Regions from separate parts of the Winogradskyella sp. 4-2091 genome, predicted to be linked through region 2. Evidence: riboswitches for the same ligand, from Rfam matches in the RefSeq annotation. Region 2 holds a riboswitch; the other holds the start of a gene.
The links. A riboswitch is a leader RNA that binds a small molecule or an ion and turns the genes downstream of it on or off. The one in region 2 is predicted to bind S-adenosylmethionine.
Positions count from the first base shown of each region.

Region 1: linked by a shared signal. The riboswitch ahead of ACJBCC_RS05950 (O-acetylhomoserine aminocarboxypropyltransferase/cysteine synthase family protein) and the one ahead of ACJBCC_RS02750 (trans-sulfuration enzyme family protein) in region 2 are both predicted to bind S-adenosylmethionine.

Region 1 covers NZ_JBJKOD010000003.1:312,410-323,237, forward strand. The annotation lists gene ACJBCC_RS05940 (translocation/assembly module TamB domain-containing protein) at 1-1,956, opposite strand, end outside; gene ACJBCC_RS05945 (alpha/beta fold hydrolase) at 2,042-3,049, opposite strand; gene ACJBCC_RS05950 (O-acetylhomoserine aminocarboxypropyltransferase/cysteine synthase family protein) at 3,142-4,434, opposite strand; SAM riboswitch class I at 4,579-4,702, opposite strand; gene ACJBCC_RS05955 (hypothetical protein) at 4,806-6,353, opposite strand; gene ACJBCC_RS05960 (2-isopropylmalate synthase) at 6,502-7,677, shown strand; gene leuC (3-isopropylmalate dehydratase large subunit) at 7,678-9,063, shown strand; gene leuD (3-isopropylmalate dehydratase small subunit) at 9,063-9,650, shown strand; gene leuB (3-isopropylmalate dehydrogenase) at 9,712-10,828, shown strand, end outside.
Region 2 covers NZ_JBJKOD010000002.1:68,659-79,486, reverse strand. The annotation lists gene ACJBCC_RS02750 (trans-sulfuration enzyme family protein) at 1-1,095, opposite strand, end outside; SAM riboswitch class I at 1,199-1,322, opposite strand; gene ACJBCC_RS02745 (HupE/UreJ family protein) at 1,457-2,053, shown strand; gene ACJBCC_RS02740 (dCMP deaminase family protein) at 2,148-2,591, shown strand; gene ACJBCC_RS02735 (S41 family peptidase) at 2,599-4,209, shown strand; gene ACJBCC_RS02730 (FAD-dependent oxidoreductase) at 4,213-4,815, opposite strand; gene ACJBCC_RS02725 (CHAT domain-containing protein) at 4,902-7,958, shown strand; gene ACJBCC_RS02720 (T9SS type A sorting domain-containing protein) at 7,989-9,620, opposite strand; gene ACJBCC_RS02715 (tol-pal system YbgF family protein) at 9,828-10,535, opposite strand; gene ACJBCC_RS02710 (RNA polymerase sigma factor) at 10,538-10,828, opposite strand, start outside.

The DNA.
Region 1 (10,828 bases), on a different contig from region 2:
ATTGTTTAGCTGAAATTCTAAAATGGTAGCCTCAAGATTAGCATTGAGTGTATTTATATCGTTTCCTCGTCCTTCGGATTTTAGGTTTAAACTTAAAGTGCCAAATTGCGGATCATTTAACAATTCATTAATGTGGTAATCTGCAATTGATACGTCTGCATTATATGTAATAATATTTTCGTTTTTTAAGCGAGCATCGATAGTTATATTGCCTTGAGATGAGATGAGTTCTGTTTTGGTTTCAATATTAGTGATGCTACCATTTAGTGTGCCAGTTAATTCAATAGCTTTTGGAACATTAATTCCTAAATCCTTTTCACTTATAAAATTAGCAATATCTGTTCGCGTTGTTACCAACGAAAATTTTGGAATATTAAAATATAAAGAATCCGTATTTGTTATGTTTTGAAGTGAGCCAGAAGTAGTTATTTTTGTTGATTTTCCCCAAATAACTTCAGCCTTATTTAAATCTATAGAGGCCAAAGTGCCGGACGCTTTTAGTTGACCTTTGATTTCTTTTTGGCTTAACGTACTTAAATATGCATTGTCCTTTAACGTTGGTTGAAATTTAAATATGTCTGATAATGACACTTGGTAACTTGGCAAATTAAGATTAACTTTCGTCTTATTTGGCGAGTCTATTAACTGTGACACTGACTCGTAACTTAATGAAGCAAATCCATTGACTATATTGTTATTTAATTGAAAGTTTAAATCATTTAATTCTAAGCTTTGGTCGTTTGCTTTAAGTCTAACGGCCAATTGTTTTAGATTTAAACCTGAAGCTTCATAAAACTTAAATTGTTCTAAGTTTAGGCTGGCACTTTTATCTTTTAGTAAGATGTTTTTAGCTTGAAGCGTTAATTGGGTAAGCGATATAGCATTAGGATTAAGAACATTTTCTTTTGTTTTAGCATTGCCAGCACTGTAACTGATTTTATTTTTTTCAAAATCTATTGCCGAAATGTCCAACTCAATCTGAGGCCAAATAAAAATTGAGTTATTTGTTGTTTTGTCTACTTCTCCTGTATTTTTAATTGGTGCTTCAGTGGTTATTTTAATTTCTGAATTTTTCAGCGAAATTAAGTCTAGTTTAAAATTATTGTCTGCTAAATTTAAATTTGGTGCTTTGGTTGAAAATTCCGAAATATTGACATCAGCAATGATTCCGTTTGCTTGTGATTCGTAATAGGTTATGACATTATTTAAAGCAATATGCTCTGAAGTAAATTTAGGAAGAGGCACATTTGAAGATGTAGTGTCTAAGGCTACAGGCTTTTGAATAAACTTTATATTGGAGTTGTTTATTTCTATAGTCGATGCATCAAAAATCATGTCTTCAACATTAGTAGTATTCATATTGGCAATTAAATGGCCAATCTTAAATCTAGAATCTATACCAGCTACAGCATCGTTAAAAACAATATCTATATTATTAAAGTCTAAATTACCAATGACTAGTTGGAGTGGAGTGGAAGCCTTATCGCTAGCGACGCTTGTAGTATTTGTAGTTGCGAATGCATCAATTAGAAATTGAAAATTATAACCATTTATTGAGTCATGTCTTACAATATTTGCACGTAATCCGTCCCAATTTAAGGCATCAACTCCAATACTTTCACCTTTTATCATTTGCCAAATTGGTATGTTGGCTTCTAACGATTTTGAATAGACCAACGTATCTCCTTTTTTGTCTTCAAGATAAAGTCCGTTGAGTTGAAGATTACCATCAAAAGTGATAAACAGCTTTTTGATCTCAACCTTAGTCCCTGTTTTATTAGAAATATAGTTCGTTGTTTTGTTTACAATAATGTTTTGACCAAAAGAACTTTTAATAAATAAAATTACGAAAACCAAAAAGATAATAATGGTAAGCAATACGCGTAGCGTTCTGCGTAACCAACGATACTTTCGTTTTACTGGAGAATTAGATGCTGTGTTTTCAGGATTATTCAAGGTGCTAAGATAAGTTAGTAAATTAAGAATTATTACTCTTAACGCAACCGTTATTAACCCTTATGAAGTAAAATGAAAAATATATTTATGCAACATTTTTTTCTTTGAGGTCAGAAACCTTAGCATCAACTTTAAATATTGGTTTTAAAAAACGCTCTAGTTGATCGAATTCAATTAAAAAAGCATCATGCCCATGAATAGATTTTATTTCATGAATGTAAACATTCTCTTTTTTACTTTTTAAGTTCACATAGGTGTTCCAGTTTTCTTCAGCTTTAAAGAATAAATCAGAATTTATTGTAATAATGTGAATGTCTGATGAAATCGTAGATGCCACTTCAACGAAGTTCTCATTTCCACTAGAGATATCAATCGTCTTTAATACTTGGTTCATCGTTTTGTAGGCAGATAAATTAAAACGTTTGTTTAGATTATCACCATGATAATTAAGCCAAGATTCTATATTGAATAAAGTATCTGATTTCTTAGTTCGTCCAAATTTTTGAGTTAACGAATCTGGTGTGCGATATAAGGTCATTGCATGCATTCTGGCATCTGCCAAAGGTTGATTGGAGTTGTTTAAAATTGCATCTTGTATATGGCAGTTTGCAATGATCCAATCTGTAGATTTCCAATCTGTAGCTATAGGTATTAAATGTTGAATTAATTTGGGTTTAATAATAGCTAGTTCCCATGCCAATCCACCACCAACTGATCCGCCTATTACGGCAAACAGTTGTTCTATTTTTAATTTTTCTAAGGCTAAAGAGAAAAGTTTGGCGATATCCTTAGCAGTAAAATCTTTGTAATTTTCAATTAGATTTTCAGATTTATTATCATATCCATTTCCAGGAATATTAAATGCTATAATAGTATAAGAATTAGTGCTAATACATTTGTTCTCTCCAATTAAATCGTTCCACCAACCATCTTCTCCAATGACATTAGAGTTCCCAGTGAGTGCATGATTTACTAGTATAATTGGCGCAGAATGTAATGCCATACCAAAAGTTTGGTATGATAAATTAATAGAATGAATCTTACCAGAATTGGTGACAAAATTAGGGATTGATATGTATTGTAATTCTTTCATACTGTTTCTTACGTCTGAAGAAATCTTTTTAATAGTTAAACAGATGCCTTAAAATTAAGACATCTGTTTCATATAGTTTTAGGCTAAATTTTTTAGATAGCTTGTTTCTTTTTTACTGCAGAAAAGGCCTCTTTTAAATCAGCTTTTAAGTCTTCAATATTTTCTATACCTACAGACAAACGAATTAAATCTTTTGTTACACCAGTGGTTTCTTGAGCGTCATCACTTAATTGCTGGTGCGTTGTACTCGCTGGATGAATAATTAATGATTTTGTATCACCAATATTCGCTAATAATGAAAACAACTTAGTGGTATCTGCTATTGTCTTTGCAGCATCATAGCCACCATCTGCACCAAATGTTACGATTCCACTCTGTCCATTTGGTAAGTATTTTTTGGCAAGTGTATTGTATTTGCTAGATTCCAATCCTGGATAATTTACCCATGTGACTTCTGGTTGTTCTTGTAGCCATTTTGCTAACTCTAACGCATTTTCGCTATGCTTTTTTATACGTAATTCTAAAGTTTCTAAACCTTGAATTATTTGAAATGCATTAAATGGGCTTAATGCTCCGCCATAATCACGTAAGCCTTCAATTCTAATTTTGGCAATAAATGCAGCTGCTCCAATAACCTCACTATAAACTAATCCATGATAACCAGCAGAAGGCTCGGTGAATTCTGGGAATTTTCCGTTAGTCCAATCAAAAGTACCAGCATCAATAACCACACCTCCTAATGATGTACCGTTTCCGTTGATATATTTAGTTAGTGAATGAATAACAATATTAGCGCCATGCTCAATTGGGTTTAGTAAGTATGGTGTAGCTACTGTATTATCTACAATTAATGGTACTTTATGTGCTTTTGCTGCTTTAGAAATAGCTTCTATATCTAATACATCTAGTTTAGGGTTTCCTAAAGATTCTACAAAAATTGTTCTTGTATTTTCTTGTACTGCTTTAGCAAAATTTTCAGGGTCTGATGGATCTACAAATGTCGTTGTAATTCCGTGTCTTGGTAATGTTACACTAAGTAAATTATAAGTTCCTCCGTATAAACTGCTAGATGCAACAATATGATCTCCAGCTTTTAATAACGTTAAAAGTGTTGTTGAAATTGCTGCAGTACCAGATGCTGTTGCTACAGCTGCAATTCCACCTTCTAAAGCCGCTAATCGTTGTTCTAAAATATCGTTTGTTGGGTTATTTAACCTTGTGTAAATAAATCCTGGTACAGATAAATTGAATCGTCCGGCAGCATCATCTGAGTCATCGAAGACATATGCTGTAGATTGATAAATAGGAACAGCTCTAGTTCCTCCAGTTTGTTTAGTGTCGTGACCTGCGTGCAACGCTTGTGTTGCAAATTTTTGTGTGCTCATTTTTCTTGTTTTTTGAGATAATAAATAATTAAGTCAAACCAAAAAAAGAAATAATTATTCCATGATTTGGTAACGCAATTTGCTGCGTCAATACTAGAAAAATGTTATAAAGAAAATGCTAATTACAAATGAGTAATTAGGCTTTAGTTATCTATCCGAATTTGCAAAAAATGACTTGCACTTTCAAGTAGAATTTAGCACCTTCATAGTAAGTCTATGGGTTGCTAAGGCTTCAATGGGTCTTTCCCTCCACCTTTCTTGATAACATTTCAGTAAGTGTTTGAACTTTGTGAGCACAAATATTGCAATACAAAACTTAGAATTCCAAATTTATTTGCACTTTTTATATTTTTTTTATGAGATTCAGGTAATTATGATGGGTATTTTGATAAATATTTAGCGTTTATTATTTCACTTACAGGCTTGTTATTAATTTTACTTTCTAACCACGAAATAATGTCTAAATACAAGAATGCTCTGCGTTCAAAGGGATGGTCTTCAAAGGTTTTGAGGGTTTTGTGTAATTCTTTAAAAGCATTTTTAAGATCATGAGGGTAAATATCTTGTAGGCCTCTAATAAACTTTATCATTTCTTTTTGTACTTCATGTAGTTCATTCATTTTTATTAAGAATTTATAGGTGCTTCTCAATAAGGTTTCTAAATGATAGTCTAAACCAGCTTCATAATGAGCGACTAAATTTAATACTCTTGAAAAACAAAGCAAATCCTCGCGCATGGACAGTGTTTTGTTCGAAATAATTTTGTCTAAGTATTTAATACACGTTTTATTGTTGCCAGCTCCAAAGTGCATACTCGCAAACTTGTAATAGAAAATCATTTTGTGATGCGGATCTGTTCTGTCTTTATAAGTTATAAGATCATTTTCAATTTCAGGAATTAAATTAAGACCTTCTTCAAAGCTACCATCTATGAAATGTTGGTTGATAGTGTGAAAATTAGTATATAAAAATATTAATGTAGAAACATTCTCATCTTTATTAAATTTTGTATCATCAACTACGCTTTTAAATTGATCTAATTTTTTTATAAATTTTGGTTTGTTACCGATAAAAAATAGAGATTCTAGTAGATAATTGTTGCCTTTTAAGTAAAAAACAGGATTGTGATTTATCATACTAGGATTTTGATGAAATAAATCAACCCATTTAGAGGCATATTTATAACAATTTAAAAAATCTTGTAATAAAAAACTATACCATAAATAGGCTTTATAGAGCCATAATTTTTCTCTAAACCCAATTTTTTTACCCTTAATATTTGGAAGCCTATCGTTAAAATATTGAGTAACCATTTGGCTTTCCTCTTCATTTTTAACATAGCCTGTTTTTAAAATAATACTATAAAGTTGGAGTGATAAGTTAGATAATTTACTGGCAATTACATTTTGAGAACTTAGTTCTTTGGCTTGTACCGCTAATTCATCTGCACGTGTATTTATACTACGAGTAATGTATTGTGCTTCAATGATTTTTTCGAGTTCTACAATTTCAAACGCTGAATTTTTTTCTTCATTTACTATCGCTAATTCTTTGGCCTTATCCAAAATTTTTAGACTCTGCTTATATAATCCCTTATGATATAATATTGAGGCAAAATCTAATTGCTCTCTAATTTGTAAACGTACGTTTTGATGTGATGGATTTAATTTTAAACTAATTAAAATTTGCTTATACAAATGCGCTTTTACGTTGGCTAACTGTGATTTTTTTACAATGCCACTTTTTAAGATTGAAGCTTCGTTATACGTCTTAGCTTTATCTAAAAGGTTAAATAGTTTTAAGAATTTAGAATCAGAATTTACACCAAGTCGTCCTACGTAAAGTTTAAACTGTCGTTTCTCAGACTTTGTCAAGGATTTTACAAGTGAAAATAAATTATCTTTTTGGTCTTTAGTTATCAATAGAATAAAGGCTTATTGTTCTGTTTTTCAATGCTTTAAAGTACTTAAGTGCTTTTGAACATCGTAAAATCAATTTATCATAATACAAATTAATGAAATTCAAAACATAAATTCGTAAGACAATACTATAAATATATTTTGATATATGTCAAATAACAATATACAAATCTTTGATACAACACTACGCGATGGTGAGCAAGTGCCTGGTTGTAAATTAAACACAGAGCAGAAACTAGTCATAGCAGAGCAATTAGACGAGCTTGGTGTTGATATTATCGAAGCCGGTTTTCCCGTCTCGAGTCCAGGAGATTTTAGATCTGTAGAGGAGATTTCTAAAATCGTAAAAAATGCGACCGTCTGTGGTTTAACTAGATCTGTTCAAAATGATATTAAGGTTGCTGCAGAGGCTTTGAAATACGCAGCTAAACCTAGAATTCATACAGGTATTGGAACTTCAGATTCTCATATAGTTCATAAATTTAAGACAACACAAGAAGATATTTTAGAGCGTGCATTTGCGGCTGTAAAATATGCAAAGTCATTTGTAGAGGATGTTGAGTTCTATGCTGAAGATGCAGGTAGAACAGATAATGAGTATTTGGCTAGAGTATGCGAAGCTGCAATAAAGGCTGGCGCAACAGTTCTAAATATTCCAGACACAACAGGTTACTGTTTGCCTAGTGAATATGGTGCAAAAATTAAATACCTTAAAGAAAATGTAAAAGGAATTGAAAAAGCCATATTATCTTGTCATTGTCATAACGACTTAGGTTTAGCAACGGCTAATTCTATAGAAGGGGTTATTAATGGCGCGAGACAGATTGAGTGTACAATCAATGGAATAGGAGAACGTGCTGGTAATACAGCTTTAGAAGAAGTTGTTATGGTGTTAAAACAACATCCTTACCTTAATTTAGATACCAATATTAATACCTCAATGCTTTATGGAATGAGCCAATTGGTTAGTGATAGTATGGGAATATATACGCAGCCAAATAAAGCGATTGTAGGATCAAATGCATTTGCGCATAGCTCAGGTATTCACCAAGATGGTGTTATAAAAAACCGTGAAACTTACGAAATTATAGACCCAAAAGATGTTGGGGTAACAGAGTCTGCAATTGTTTTAACAGCAAGAAGTGGAAGAGCAGCTTTGGCATATAGAGCTAAAAATGTAGGATACGAATTAACAAAACTTCAGTTAGACGAAGTGTACGCAGATTTTTTGAGTTTTGCCGATAAAAAGAAAGAAATTAATGATAATGATATTCATCAAATCATTGAGAAAAGTAAAGTTTATCAACAAATAATTTCAGCTTAAATGTCAAAAAAAACATTATTCGATAAAGTTTGGGATGCACACGTCGTAGATTCTATAGAAAACGGTCCACAAATTCTATATATTGATAAACACTTAATACATGAGGTTACAAGTCCGCAAGCTTTTAATGAATTAGAAGATCGTGGAATTCCTGTATATAGACCAAATCAAATTGTAGCTACGGCAGATCATAATACACCAACATTAAATCAAGATCAACCCATAAAAGATGATTTATCTAGACAACAGCTAGAACAGTTGTCTATAAATTGTAAAAAAAACGATATTACATTATATGAGTTAGGACATCAATATAATGGAATTGTCCATGTAATGGCTCCAGAGTTGGGCGTGACACAACCAGGCATGACCATGGTCTGTGGAGATAGTCACACTTCAACACATGGTGCCTTTGGTACTATTGCTTTTGGTATAGGAACAAGCCAGGTCGCGCAAGTCTTTGCGAGTCAGTGTTTGCTACTTAAAAAGCCTAAGAGTTTAAGAGTATCGGTAAATGGCAAATTAAAGAATGGCGTCTTACCAAAAGATGTCATTCTTTTTATTATTTCAAAATTAGGAACAAATTCTGGTACAGGTTATTTTTGTGAATATGCAGGAAATGTTTTTGAAGAGATGAGTATGGAAGGTCGTATGACTGTCTGTAATATGAGTATTGAAATGGGAGCGCGTGGTGGAATGATAGCACCAGATCAAACTACTTTTGATTACGTGAAAGGACGAAAATTCGCTCCAGAAGGAGAAGATTTTGAAAAGAAAGTTGCTTATTGGAAAACTTTGCCAACAGATGATGGTGCTAAGTTTGATTTGGAATACAGTTTTAATGCTGAAGATATAGAACCAATGATTACTTATGGAACAAATCCAGGAATGGGAATTAAAATTTCTGAAAATATTCCTGTCGATGAAAACCCGTCATTTAAAAAGTCATTGGCTTACATGGATTTTGAAGCTGGTGAAAGTCTAATCAATAAGCCTATAAACTATGTATTTATAGGGAGTTGTACTAATTCTAGGATAGAAGATTTTAGAGTTGCAGCAAATTATATAAAAGGTAAGAAAAAAGCGGATAATGTTACGGCTTGGTTAGTTCCAGGTAGTAAACAAGTTGAAGCTCAGATAATAGAAGAAGGATTAAAAACAGTATTTGAAGAAGCAGGTTTTGAGTTACGTCAACCAGGATGTTCAGCATGTTTGGCAATGAATGACGATAAAATTCCACAAGGAGAATATTGTGTCTCAACGTCTAATAGAAATTTTGAAGGACGACAAGGGCAAGGTTCAAGAACTATTTTAGCTAGTCCGCTAGTTGCAGCAGCAACTGCTGTAGAGGGTAAGATTATTGACATTTCAAAACAATTAAATTAATGGAAAAATTTATAACATTGCAGTCTAAAGCCATTCCATTAAATATTGAGAATGTAGATACAGACCAGATAATACCTGCACGTTTCTTAAAAGCAACCGATAGAAAAGGATTTGGTGATAATGTATTTAGAGATTGGAGATACCATAAAGATGGAACTGTAAATGCCGGTTTTGTATTAAATGATTCCAAATATTCTGGCAGTATTTTAGTGGCTGGAGATAATTTTGGATGCGGATCGAGTAGGGAGCATGCTGCTTGGGCTATTACAGATTATGGGTTTAAAGTTGTAGTATCTAGTTTCTTTGCAGATATTTTTAAAGGTAATGCTTTAAATAATGGGCTCTTACCAATACAAGTTTCTAAAGCCTTTTTGAGTGACTTATTGCAACAAATTGAGTCAAACCCACAGACGGTTTTAACGGTTAATCTAGAAAATCAAACTATTTCAGTCAATGAATCCGATTTATCTGAAGATTTTGAAATAGATGCTTATAAAAAAACATGCTTAATCAATGGTTATGATGATATTGATTATTTATTAAGTAAAAAAACAGAAATTGAAGCTTTTGAAAAACAAAGTGTGTAAATTAGAACAGTAAAAAAATCAGAATAAGTTTCCCGAAATTTCGGATATAAAAGAAGATTTAATGAAATTAAATATAGCAGTTTTACCAGGAGACGGTATTGGGCCAGAAGTTACAAAGCAGGCAATTAAAGCATTGACAGCTATTGCTTCAGAATTTAATCATAATTTTAAATTTACAACTGCAGATGTAGGAGCAATTGCTATTGATAAGCATGGTGCTGCATTACCAGATGATACGTTAGAATTATGTAAAAAGAGTGATGCCATTTTGTTTGGAGCCATAGGAGATCCGAAGTACGATAATGATCCTTCTGCTCCTGTTAGGCCAGAGCAAGGTTTGCTTAAACTTAGAAAAGAAATGGGATTATATGCTAACATTAGACCAGTTAAAGCGTATAAGACCTTGTTAGATAAGTCGCCATTAAAAAAGAATATTATTGATGGTACCGATATTTGTATTTATAGAGAATTAACTAGTGGTATTTATTTCGGTGAAAAAGCATTGTCTGAAGATGGTAATTATGCTTCAGATTTGTGTGCGTATACTCGAGAAGAAATTGAACGAATTGCTCACTTGGCTTTTGCGGCTGCACAGCATAGAGAGAATAAAGTTACTTTAGTGGATAAAGCTAATGTGCTAGAATCTTCAAGACTTTGGAGAAAGGTTGTAAAAGAAGTTGCAGAAGATTACCCAGATGTTGCATTAGACTTTTTGTTTGTAGATAATGCGGCAATGCAAATGATTTTAAACCCAAAACAGTTTGATGTGATTTTAACTGAAAATATGTTTGGCGACATCATCAGTGATGAGGCAAGTGTAATTGGTGGTTCTATTGGTTTGTTAGCTTCGGCGTCAGTTGGAGACAAATATGCAATGTTTGAGCCTATTCATGGTTCTTATCCTCAAGCCACTAATAAAGGTATAGCAAACCCAATTGCTTCTATATTATCTGCAGCAATGTTACTGAGCCATTTTGGATTGCATAATGAAGCTGAGTTAATTAAGTTGGCTGTAGAGAAATCTTTAAAATTAAATATTACAACTCCAGATATAAACGCTGTGATTGATACCGTTACAACAACCAATGTTGGAGATTTTATTGAGGACTTTATTTTTAATCCAAAAGACACCAATTTAAACTTCAAAAATATTCACTTAGGGCAATCCACAATAATAT
Region 2 (10,828 bases):
GCCAGCTGTGATTCCTGTTTCTAAACGGATATCTTCTGGTATTTTAGCATGTGTTGTTGATGCAGGATGTGTCACTATAGTTCTTGTATCTCCTAAATTTGCAGAAAGCGATAATAGCTTAATAGAATTTAGAAATTGTCTTCCGGCTTCAATGCCGCCTTTAATTTCAAAGGCCACTATGCTTCCACCTAATTTCATTTGTTTTTTTGCCAATTCATATTGTGGATGTGATTTTAGAAATGGATATTTTACCAGTTTCACGTTATCATGACTTTCTAAAAACGTTGCCACTTTAAGAGCATTATCACAATGTCTATCGACTCTAACAGGTAAGGTTTCTAAACTTTTAGATAACAGCCATGAATTAAAAGGTGATAATGCTGGTCCGCTGATTCTAGCGAATAAATATATTTTTTGAATTAATTCTGCACTTCCAACGGTTACTCCTCCTAAAACTCTGCCTTGTCCATCCATTAATTTTGTAGCAGAATGGATTACCAAATCTGCACCGAACTTTATAGGTTGTTGCAAATAAGGCGTTGCAAAACAATTATCAATAATAAATAAAAGGTTGTGTTTTTTTGCAATGTTGCCTAAACGTTCTAAATCTAAAATATCTACTGCAGGATTTGTAGGACTCTCAGCATAAATGACTCTGGTATTCGGTTGAATTAGGCTTTCGATATCATCTAATTCATCAATTTTAAAATAGCTAGTTGAAATCTTCCACTTTGGTAAAATGTTATTGAATAAGGTTTGTGTAGAACCAAATATGCTTCGAGATGAAATAATATGATCATCGGAATCTAACAAAGCTCCAAAAGTAGAAAACACTGCAGACATACCAGAAGCAAATGCATAACCACGTTCTGCGCCTTCCATTTTACAAACTTTTTCTACAAATTCTGAAGAGTTTGGGTTAGAGTAACGACTGTATATGTTGCGTTCTTTTTCGTCTGCAAATGATGCGCGCATATCTTCAGCATCTTCAAAAACGTAGCTCGATGTTAAATACAATGGGCTAGAATGTTCTAAATATTGTGAACGCTCAATTTGGGTTCTTATGGCTTCTGTTTCTATGTGTTTTGAACTCATTTTATTTTTTACTAAATAATTCAAAATCAAATCGTCTTTATGAAGACGTGTAAATAAAAAAATGTTATAAGAAATTAAATTACCATGATGAGGTAATTAGGCTTGGTTATCTATCCAATTAAACGATAAATGAATCGTTAATTACGTAGAATTTAGCACCTTCTTAATAAGTTTAAGGGTTGCTAAGGCTTCAATGGGTCTAATCCCTCTGCCTTTCTGGATAACATCTCAATAAGTTATTTGAACTTTGTGAAGTACAATATTCCGAAAGAAAACGACAAAAAGCAAATTATATTCACTTTATTTAACAAAATCATATTATGTTTTAATTGTAACTTTGAGGAATCCCAAAGAATTAATTATGTTAGATAATTTTTGGTTTAATGTTCAATATGGCATGAACCATGTTTTAGATATCAATGGTTACGACCATGTACTTTTTTTAATGGTATTAGCAGTACCTTACCTTTTTAAAGATTGGAAGCGTGTACTTTTACTTGTTTCAATGTTTACTTTAGGTCATACACTATCTTTAGTTTTAGCGGCTTATGGTATTGTAGGTGTTAACGGAAAATTAGTTGAATTTTTAATACCTGTAACCATATTGGCTGCTGCGATTTATAACATTTTTACTTCAGGAAAGAAATCAAAATCCACCAAAGCAGGCTTATTATTTTTTACAACATTATTCTTTGGTATTATACATGGATTGGGCTTTGCAAGAGAGTTTAAAATGTTTTCTGGCAAAAGTGAAAATAGATTAGAACTCCTCGTTGAGTTTGCACTTGGTATTGAATTAGCCCAAGTTATTATAGTGTTTATTGTCTTATTTATAGGTTTTTTATGCCAAACCATCTTTAGAGTCTCTAAACGCGATTGGGTTTTGGTGCTTTCTTCAGTAGTGGCAGGTTTAGTGATTCCTATGATAATTGGTAGCGAATTATTCAGTAATACTTAAAGTTTGGTTAAAATTTAAGGAGAGTAAATTGGTTATAAAATACTAAGCGTTTATATTCGTTCCTTACAAGTGTACTTTTTTAAGAATATTTTTAATGCCAGACACTAAACAATTACGTTACGATAAAGCTTATTTACGCATTGCTAAAGAATGGGGAAAATTATCTCATTGTAAACGCAAACAAGTTGGCGCGCTTATTGTAAAAGATAGAATGATAATTTCTGATGGTTACAATGGTACACCAACAGGTTTTGAAAATTATTGCGAAGACGACGAAGGATACACAAAATGGTATGTATTACATGCTGAAGCTAACGCTATTCTTAAAGTAGCTTCGTCCACACAATCTTGTCAAGGAGCTACGTTATACATTACATTATCGCCTTGTAAAGAATGTAGTAAATTAATTCATCAAGCAGGTATTGTAAGAGTAGTTTACCATCAAGGTTATAAGGATGATTCTGGGATTAAGTTTCTTGAAAAAGCGGGCATTGAATTAGAATTTATTGAAGATTTAAAAGAAGATTCCCAATCATAGGGGAAATATGGCTACAAAAAACAAATACATACCACTAATTATTGGTGTTGCTATTGCAGCTGGTGTTATTATTGGTGGAAGATTAAATTTTACAGATACTTCAGATAATCTTTTTTCAACAAATAGCAAAAAAGATAAACTCAACAGATTAATTGATTATATAGATTACGAATACGTAGAAGAGGTAAATACAGATAGTATTGTTGATGTTACAGTGAATGGCATATTGAACAATTTAGATCCACATTCATCATACATACCTAAAGAAGATTTAGAACGAATTACCGAAAATATGAAAGGTAATTTTGTAGGTATAGGAATTAATTTTTATCCGTATAAAGATACCATTGCCGTCATAAAACCTACGGAAGGAGGTCCGAGTGAACGCGCTGGTATTATGAGTGGCGATCGTATTCTGTACGCTAATGGAGACACTATTTATGGTGAAAAATTTGATTACGATTTAATTGGTGAAAAGCTAAGAGGCAAAAAAAACACCTATGTGAACTTAACGGTTTATAGAAAGGGCGAAGACGATTTGCTTGAGTTTGAAATAAAACGAAAAGAAATACCAATTAAAAGTATAGATGCAGCTTATATGCTTACTGACGACTTAGGGTATATTAAAATGAATCGTTTTGCAGAAACTACATTTACAGAATTTAAAGATGCCTTAGAAGAACTTAAAGATTTAGGTGCAACTAAATTAACTTTAGACCTTAGAGATAATCCTGGTGGTTTTTTAGGAATTGCAGAGCAAATTGCAGACGAATTTTTAGAAGATGATAAATTGATATTGTTTACTAGAGATAAAAAGGGAAGAGAGGAACGTACGTATGCTACAAGGCGAGGCGATTTTGAAGACGGTGAAATCTTTATTCTTATTAATGAGAATTCGGCATCTGCGAGTGAGGTAATTGCAGGCGCACTTCAAGATAACGATAAGGGAACAATAGTGGGAAGACGTTCTTATGGAAAAGGATTAGTACAGCGCGAAATGTCTTTAGGTGATGGAAGTGCAGTTAGATTAACGGTTTCTAGATATTATACACCAACTGGTCGCTCTATACAAAGACCTTATGTAAACGGTGGAAATGAAGATTATTATAACGAATATTACAAGCGTTTAAGAACAGGTGAATTAGCAGAAGAAGAAAGTATTGAGGTTGACGATTCGTTGAAATTTACAACACCTAAAGGAAAAGTAGTTTATGGAGGAGGAGGCATCATACCAGACGTATTTGTACCTGTAGACCGTTTATTTGATAATGAAACCATTAATTACCTGAGAAGACGAGGACATTTTGGTTATTTTGTATTTGAAGAACTAGATAAGGCTAGAGCTTTATATGAAGATGTTTCTAAATATGACTTTATTAATAATTTTGAAGTGAGTGACGATATTGTTGTAAGATTTGAGGAGTATGTCAACGAAAGAGAACGAACAAATATCACTTTTGTAGCTTATAACGACGAAATAAGACGCATAATAAAGGCGACATTAGCACGACAATTATTTGATGATAATGCTTTTGAAGAAATAATTAATAAGGAAGATATTATGGTACAAGAAGTTATTTTACTTAGTACAGAATATCCAGATAGCACACAAGATTAAATCCTATATTTTATCGTGCACTTTAGTATGCTTACCGTTATTCCATAGTGTTAATATATCAGTAGCAACATGCGCTCCACTTCCGCTAGCTATAGCAAATTGACTACGCCAACCTGCTAACGTACCAGCAACATATAAGTTTTTATCAATACGATGGTCTGTGTTTTTTAACCAGATTCTATCTTTTTCTAATACAGCTCTAGGATGTGGTTCTATATAAGGTTTTAAACCATCAATATGCATTAAGCTGGTATATCCTACAGCAACAACTACAATGGTAGAAGTGTAACTATTTCTATTAGTTTCAATAATAAAGTGCTCATCTTGCTTAGTTACCGACAGTACTTTTTCTTTATGAATTTGGTTGACGTGAGGATATAATTTAGTCAATTGCTCTAAACCATCATTTAGAATATCTGCACCTAAAGTTCCTGGTTTTAATCCAAGAACATTATTAAATAATGCATTTTGCAAGTGCGATGTTTTTTGATGGGTTATAATTGCAATGTGTTTGTTTTCTGCAAAAGGTTTGTTTTTTGCAGAGCCTAATACTAATGCACAAGATAAACCTGCTGCACCAGCGCCAATAATTAGTGTGTTGAACATAGAAATAGATTATAAAATTAATTTTTAGTTATATGAAACATAACTTATTTTTATTCTTAATTCATTATACCTAACAAATAGAGATTATGAAATTTATAAAGAACTTATTCTCATTTATATTTTGTTTAGTCATTTTAATGACTTTTTACAGTCATAAAAGTACAGAGAAACGTGAAAAGTTTTTTAAAACTAACATAGCCGTAAATTTAACTTATAAACAAGGAAATAGGAAGGATAGTACAAATCTCGTGTTTACTAAAAAATTGTATAATGAATATCTTATTAAAAGAAGATCAAATTTGCCCATAGATTCAATTATGACATTGGCTGAAAAAATACTTATAAGTTATGAGAACGTGGAGCAGAAAGATATCACCTATGCTTTCAAACTTTATAAAGATATTTGGGGATTTTACGAAGATATTGGTGATCATGCCAATGCTATAAAATGCATGGAAGATTTTATAACTTTTTGTAATACAGAAAATGACTTAGATATAGAATTGATACTAGAGACCTATAGTGTACTGATTAATCAATTATTATACACTGGTCAATGCGATAAAGCTATCGAAAGTGTTTTTATTCCAGCTTTTAATATTATTGATAACAGCCTTGAGGAAGATTCTTCTAAAGAGAAAAAGGAATCTCTATTACTTTCTAAAATAAATATGCAAACACCATACTTATTATGTGCGCGCCATTTGGGAGATGGAGATATGCAGAGAAGAATATTAAGATATTCCGAAAAACTTGTCAAAGAAAAGCATGATGATATTCTAAATTACAATCTCTATAAAGCAGATTTGTTAGGTATGATGACAAGTACATACATCAGAATGGGAGACTTACCAAAGGCGCATATTTTCCTAGACCTTTATGAGAAGTATATGGTACCAGTAGATATTATTGATGATATTCTTGTAAGTTTTAGAAAATTATATTTGTTTTCTAAATCAAAAGAAAAAGATAAATTTTATAAAGAGCTAGATGAGCTAAAAAGATTATATGCTATAGCTCTAAAGCAGTTTCCTCCAAATACAGAAGAGTACTTTTTGGCTATAGGTAATATGGCAAATGCGCTTCAAATTCAAGGATATTTACACGAGAATATTAATCCAAAAGATCCTGAAATTCCACAAATATTTCATAGCGCAATAGATTTAATTAGTCATTTAGACTATGATGCGCATATAAATCCATTGAATGCTTACGATGGCTTAATCACATTCTATAATCGCAAAAAACAGAGTGATAGTGCTTATTACTATTTAAAGAAATTTAAGACGATAGCTATAGAATTAAATTCGCTTCATAATATTAGGAGTGCTGAAATTTATACGATTGAAAATTATCTTTTAGATAAAGATTTCAAAAAAGTAGATAGCCTACTAAAAGTTTATTTAAGTCAACTAAAAATTAATAATCTCGACAAAGCGCTGTCTAACAATGATGATATTAAAAATATTATAGCAGACTCAAATACTATTCAACGTTTAATGAAATTGGCAGATATTTTTAACACTTATTCTCAATCTAATTTAGACTATTTAAAACCTAAGAGTAATCAACTTTATATTTTAGCAGCAATTTTATTAAATAAACTAAAGTTAAATCAAGGTTTCAATCCTAATGAGATTAAATTACTTAAAGAAATAAATGAAGGTATTTTAGCCACTCGAGTAAGATCCTTAGAGAATGATAACGTTATTATCAGAATTTTAGAGGGAAATCAATCTCTTGAAATGCTACAGAAAAATGAAAATAAGGATATAGTTATGAATCGAGATAGTGATTTAAAACTATTGATTGATCAACGTGAAAAGGCAACTAGAAAACTCTTTAAAATTACAAAGCAATATCAAAATAAAGTAAACAATACTAGTATAACTGAAAATGAAACGTATTTAAAATTTGTTAATTATAGAGATAGTGTTAATTCAATAATCAGAGAAAAATATCCAAAATATGTTTTTTACACCTCACCGAGTTTTGATTTAGAGACTTATCGTTCTTCTTTGGTTAGCGCTTCAGCAGTTTTAAGATTTTATGTAACAGAGACCAAAATTTATGCATATTTAATAACTAATGAAGAACTTAAATTTTATAAACTTGGAGAACGAGAAACGTTGAATAATCTTATTGATAACTTTACAAAATCAATAATATCAAAAGATGAGATATTTAATGAAATTAATGCTATTAAGACTTATTTAAAGCCAGTCTTTGATGATTCTGAGCCGTATTCTATAATAAAAATTATACCTCATGAAGAGCTTAACTTTTTGCCATTTGAAACTCTATTAGGCTCCGACTTTTTAAACAGTGAGAAAGCCATAAGTTATAATTCATCTTTAGCTTTAGATACAAAGCGAAATAAAAAAGCAGATAAGATCTCTATTGTTGCTTACGCACCAAAATACTCTAGTAAAAATAGTAGTAATTCTAAAGTAATAGCTAATGTAGAGCGTTCTGGTAGTTATGAGCTACCAAATGCTTATGAAGAAGCTTATTTTATTACACAATTATTTGATGGTCGTTTATTTAGTGGTAAAGATGCAAATAAAGGGAATTTTATTGCGCATGTTGATGACTACACATTGGTGCATTTAGCGATGCATGCTACCGTTGCTAATCCAGAATCTAATGAGGAGGCAATGCTATTATTCTCAGGAAGCGAAGAGACAGATTATATGAGTATTAAAGATATTTATAACCTACAATTGTCGTCTAACCTTACTACACTGAGCGCCTGTAGCACTGCTTATGGAGACATAGATCCAGTTGAAGGGGTTTTAAGCCTCTCTAGAGCTTTTCAATATGCAGGCAGTGATGCTACCTTAACAAGTTTATGGCGAGTTCCTGATAAAGAAACCTCTTTAATAATGAAGGAGTTTTATAAGAATTTAAAACAAGGACAACAAAAGAATGTAGCCCTTAAAAATGCTAAACTACATTACTTAAACAATACTGAAGACCCCAATTTAAAGCACCCTTATTATTGGGCAGGTTTTATATTAACAGGTGATACTTCGGCAATTATTGAACCAACCAATTTATCGTGGACTTATGGCATTATTTGTTCTGCTATACTATTAATAATCATTCTTATTATAAAAAGGCGATTAAAACCGAAATCTTAATCGCCAAGTCTAAAACTTTAAAGTTGTGAATTACTGCTTTAAAAATTTTAAAGTGCTATGTTTCCCATCCTTAAGTTTTACAGACAGTAAATAAGTGCCAGATGATAAATCGTGTATAGAAATATATCCAAAATTTGAATTTATAGTTTTGATTTCTCTACCATCCATAGAAAAGATAACTACTTCATTAATATTGTCTTTATTAGAAATAGCAATAGAGTTTGAACTTGGGTTGGGATATACTTTTAATTTATTTGAAATATTTTCTTGCTCTAAAACCGATAGCAGGTTGGTATCTACACTCCATAAATTTAGACCTTGATTTGAAAAATTACCTTCTGGAGTAACGTCTGCTTTAAAAAGGAGTTTGTCATTAATATTGAAAAATGATTCTGGATAGCTACCTGTTGAGGTTTGATTTATAGTTGTGTGTAAAACTGTTCCTGTTGTCGTTCCATCAGATGTCCATAATTCTCTATGTAAATCTGGATCTGTATTTCCGTCGTCGTCATAATATACTGCTTGAAAATAAAGTTGATCACCTCCGTTTCCCAGGTCATTTTCAGATAAGTTAGATAGTAATCCATCTTCTATTCCTGGAACGATATCTCTTGTTAAGTGTGTACCGCTAACAGTTCCGTCAGTACGCCAGAGTTCATAACCATGTGTATCATCTTGAGCAGCAAAAAATAAGATGTCGTTTGTGCCTTTAAATACATCAGCATAATTAAGATTGCTAACTAAAATTGTGCTTCCAGCTGTAGTTCCATCTGTTTTCCAAAGATCTACTTTGTTAAATGAAGCATCGTAAGCTGTAAAATACATATGATCTTTATAAATATGAAAAGGCGTTTCAGAATTATCATGGCCTCTAAGGTTGAGGAAGATTATAGTACCTTCTTCTGTTCCGTCGGTTTCCCAAATATCATTTCCTAATTGAAAATAAGCTTTACCATTGAAGCTTGTTAACCCGTTTATAGAGGCATTACCGTTAGGATTGATGTCTTTAACTAAATTAGTGCCAGTAGTTGTGCCATCTGTTACCCAAATTTCCTTGCCATTACTGCCATCGTTGGCTATAAACACTACTTTGTTATTAGCTATTTTAGAGAAGTAAATTGGAGCGCTAGAATTTGAGCCTGGATTAATATCCTTAACCATAGTATGGTTGTTCGGTGTTCCATCGCTAATATATAATTCGTAGCCTGTTGCTTGTGAGCCATGACTAAAAATAAAATTAGTATTTAGTACAGCCATTGTTCTATTCTCTATAGCTAAATATGGAGATTCATTTGTTGCTTCTAAGAATGTGACGCTTGTAGTTCCGTCTGTTTTTAAGATTTTAGAAATACCGAGTTCATTTATTAAATAATAGAGTTCATTGTTAAACACAAACATTGCTTGAGCACTGTAAATGTCATCTTCATTATCAATGAAATCTATGGTCTCAGTTGCTGTGCCATTTGTTTTCCAAAGTGTTGTACGCATTAAGTATGTTGAGGTGGCTGCAGTAAAATAATGATATCCGTTAAATTCTATTCCAGGACTTACTGTGCGGTTAGTTTCACTTGTGGTACTTACAGTCTTGAAAAAACTAGCTTGTGCATTTATGGATATAATGAAAAGTACATTTGAAAATATTAGGATGTATAAGTGTTTCATAATAAATTGATTTTAAAAAAAAATAGGAGGTTTTAATCTTTATTGAATGCTCAAAGCAGTTGCGATGTAATTACATACTTTGAAGAGTCAGTTTTTACACTTTTGAAAAATTGAGGTTTAGAATAAGTAGTGGTTTTTTCATATAATGTAGCATTAATAAGTTGTTGGTTTCTTATTAATGACAATGATGATAAAAAGTAAACTTATTTATTTTATTTTTTTAAGAATATCTTTGGCAGCCTTGTGTTTAAACGAGTTTTCTGCGCTTATAATTTGTAGTAAAATTTTAGCCTCTGTTGTATTATTCGTTTTTAAATAAGCTAAGGCCAAATACCAATTAGTATGCATTTTCAATTTATCTGTAACACCTTCTCGTTTTTTAAGAAGAGTAATTGCACTGTCGGTTTTGCCTAATTGTAATTGACAAATGGCATGATAAAATAAATAATAAGGCGTGTTGGTAGATTTATACAATGCCTCAAATTTTTGAGAGGCTAGATTATAGTTTTTAGCATCGTAATAGTTAAAAGCCTCAATTTTGGCATTTTTAGTTTGGTTGCCTCGAGATGCTGGCGAAATGATATTTGGGTAAGGCTCAAAATAATTAGCAAATAGTTGCTCATTAGTAACGCGGTTTGATGGTTGTAGCAAGCTAAAAATGCCTAATGCAATAATTAATGATGCTGCAATTGCAATAGCATAAAATTTAAACTGTTTTTTAGGTGATTCTAATAGTTCTAGCTTTTGTTTAAGCTCGTCTTTTTTTACAGAAATAATAGCGGTTTTCGTCTGTTCTTCAAATTCAACTTGCTTTTTAAATTCATTATCATTTGTCATTAATTCAATAAACAAGGCTTTTTGTTTGGTATTGAGAGTACCATCGAAATAGTGTGCTATAAATTCTTCTCTTTTCATATCTATGCATTTACGAGTTGTTTTAGTGTTCTTAAACATCTCGACTTTAAGCTTTTTACGACATCTGTGTTGTCGTAGTTTTCAATTTCTTTAATATCATTTAATGTTTTTCCTTTGAAATAAAAAAGTTCTAAAATACGTTGACACTTCTTTCCTAATTTTTTGAAATTAGCTTTTATTAGCTGTTCTCTTTCTGATAATAGTTCATTTTCTAAAGTTAAATCATCAAGTGTAATCTCCTCATTAATTGGAGTATCTATAATTTTTAATTTAGAGTTAGCTCTCAGGTATTC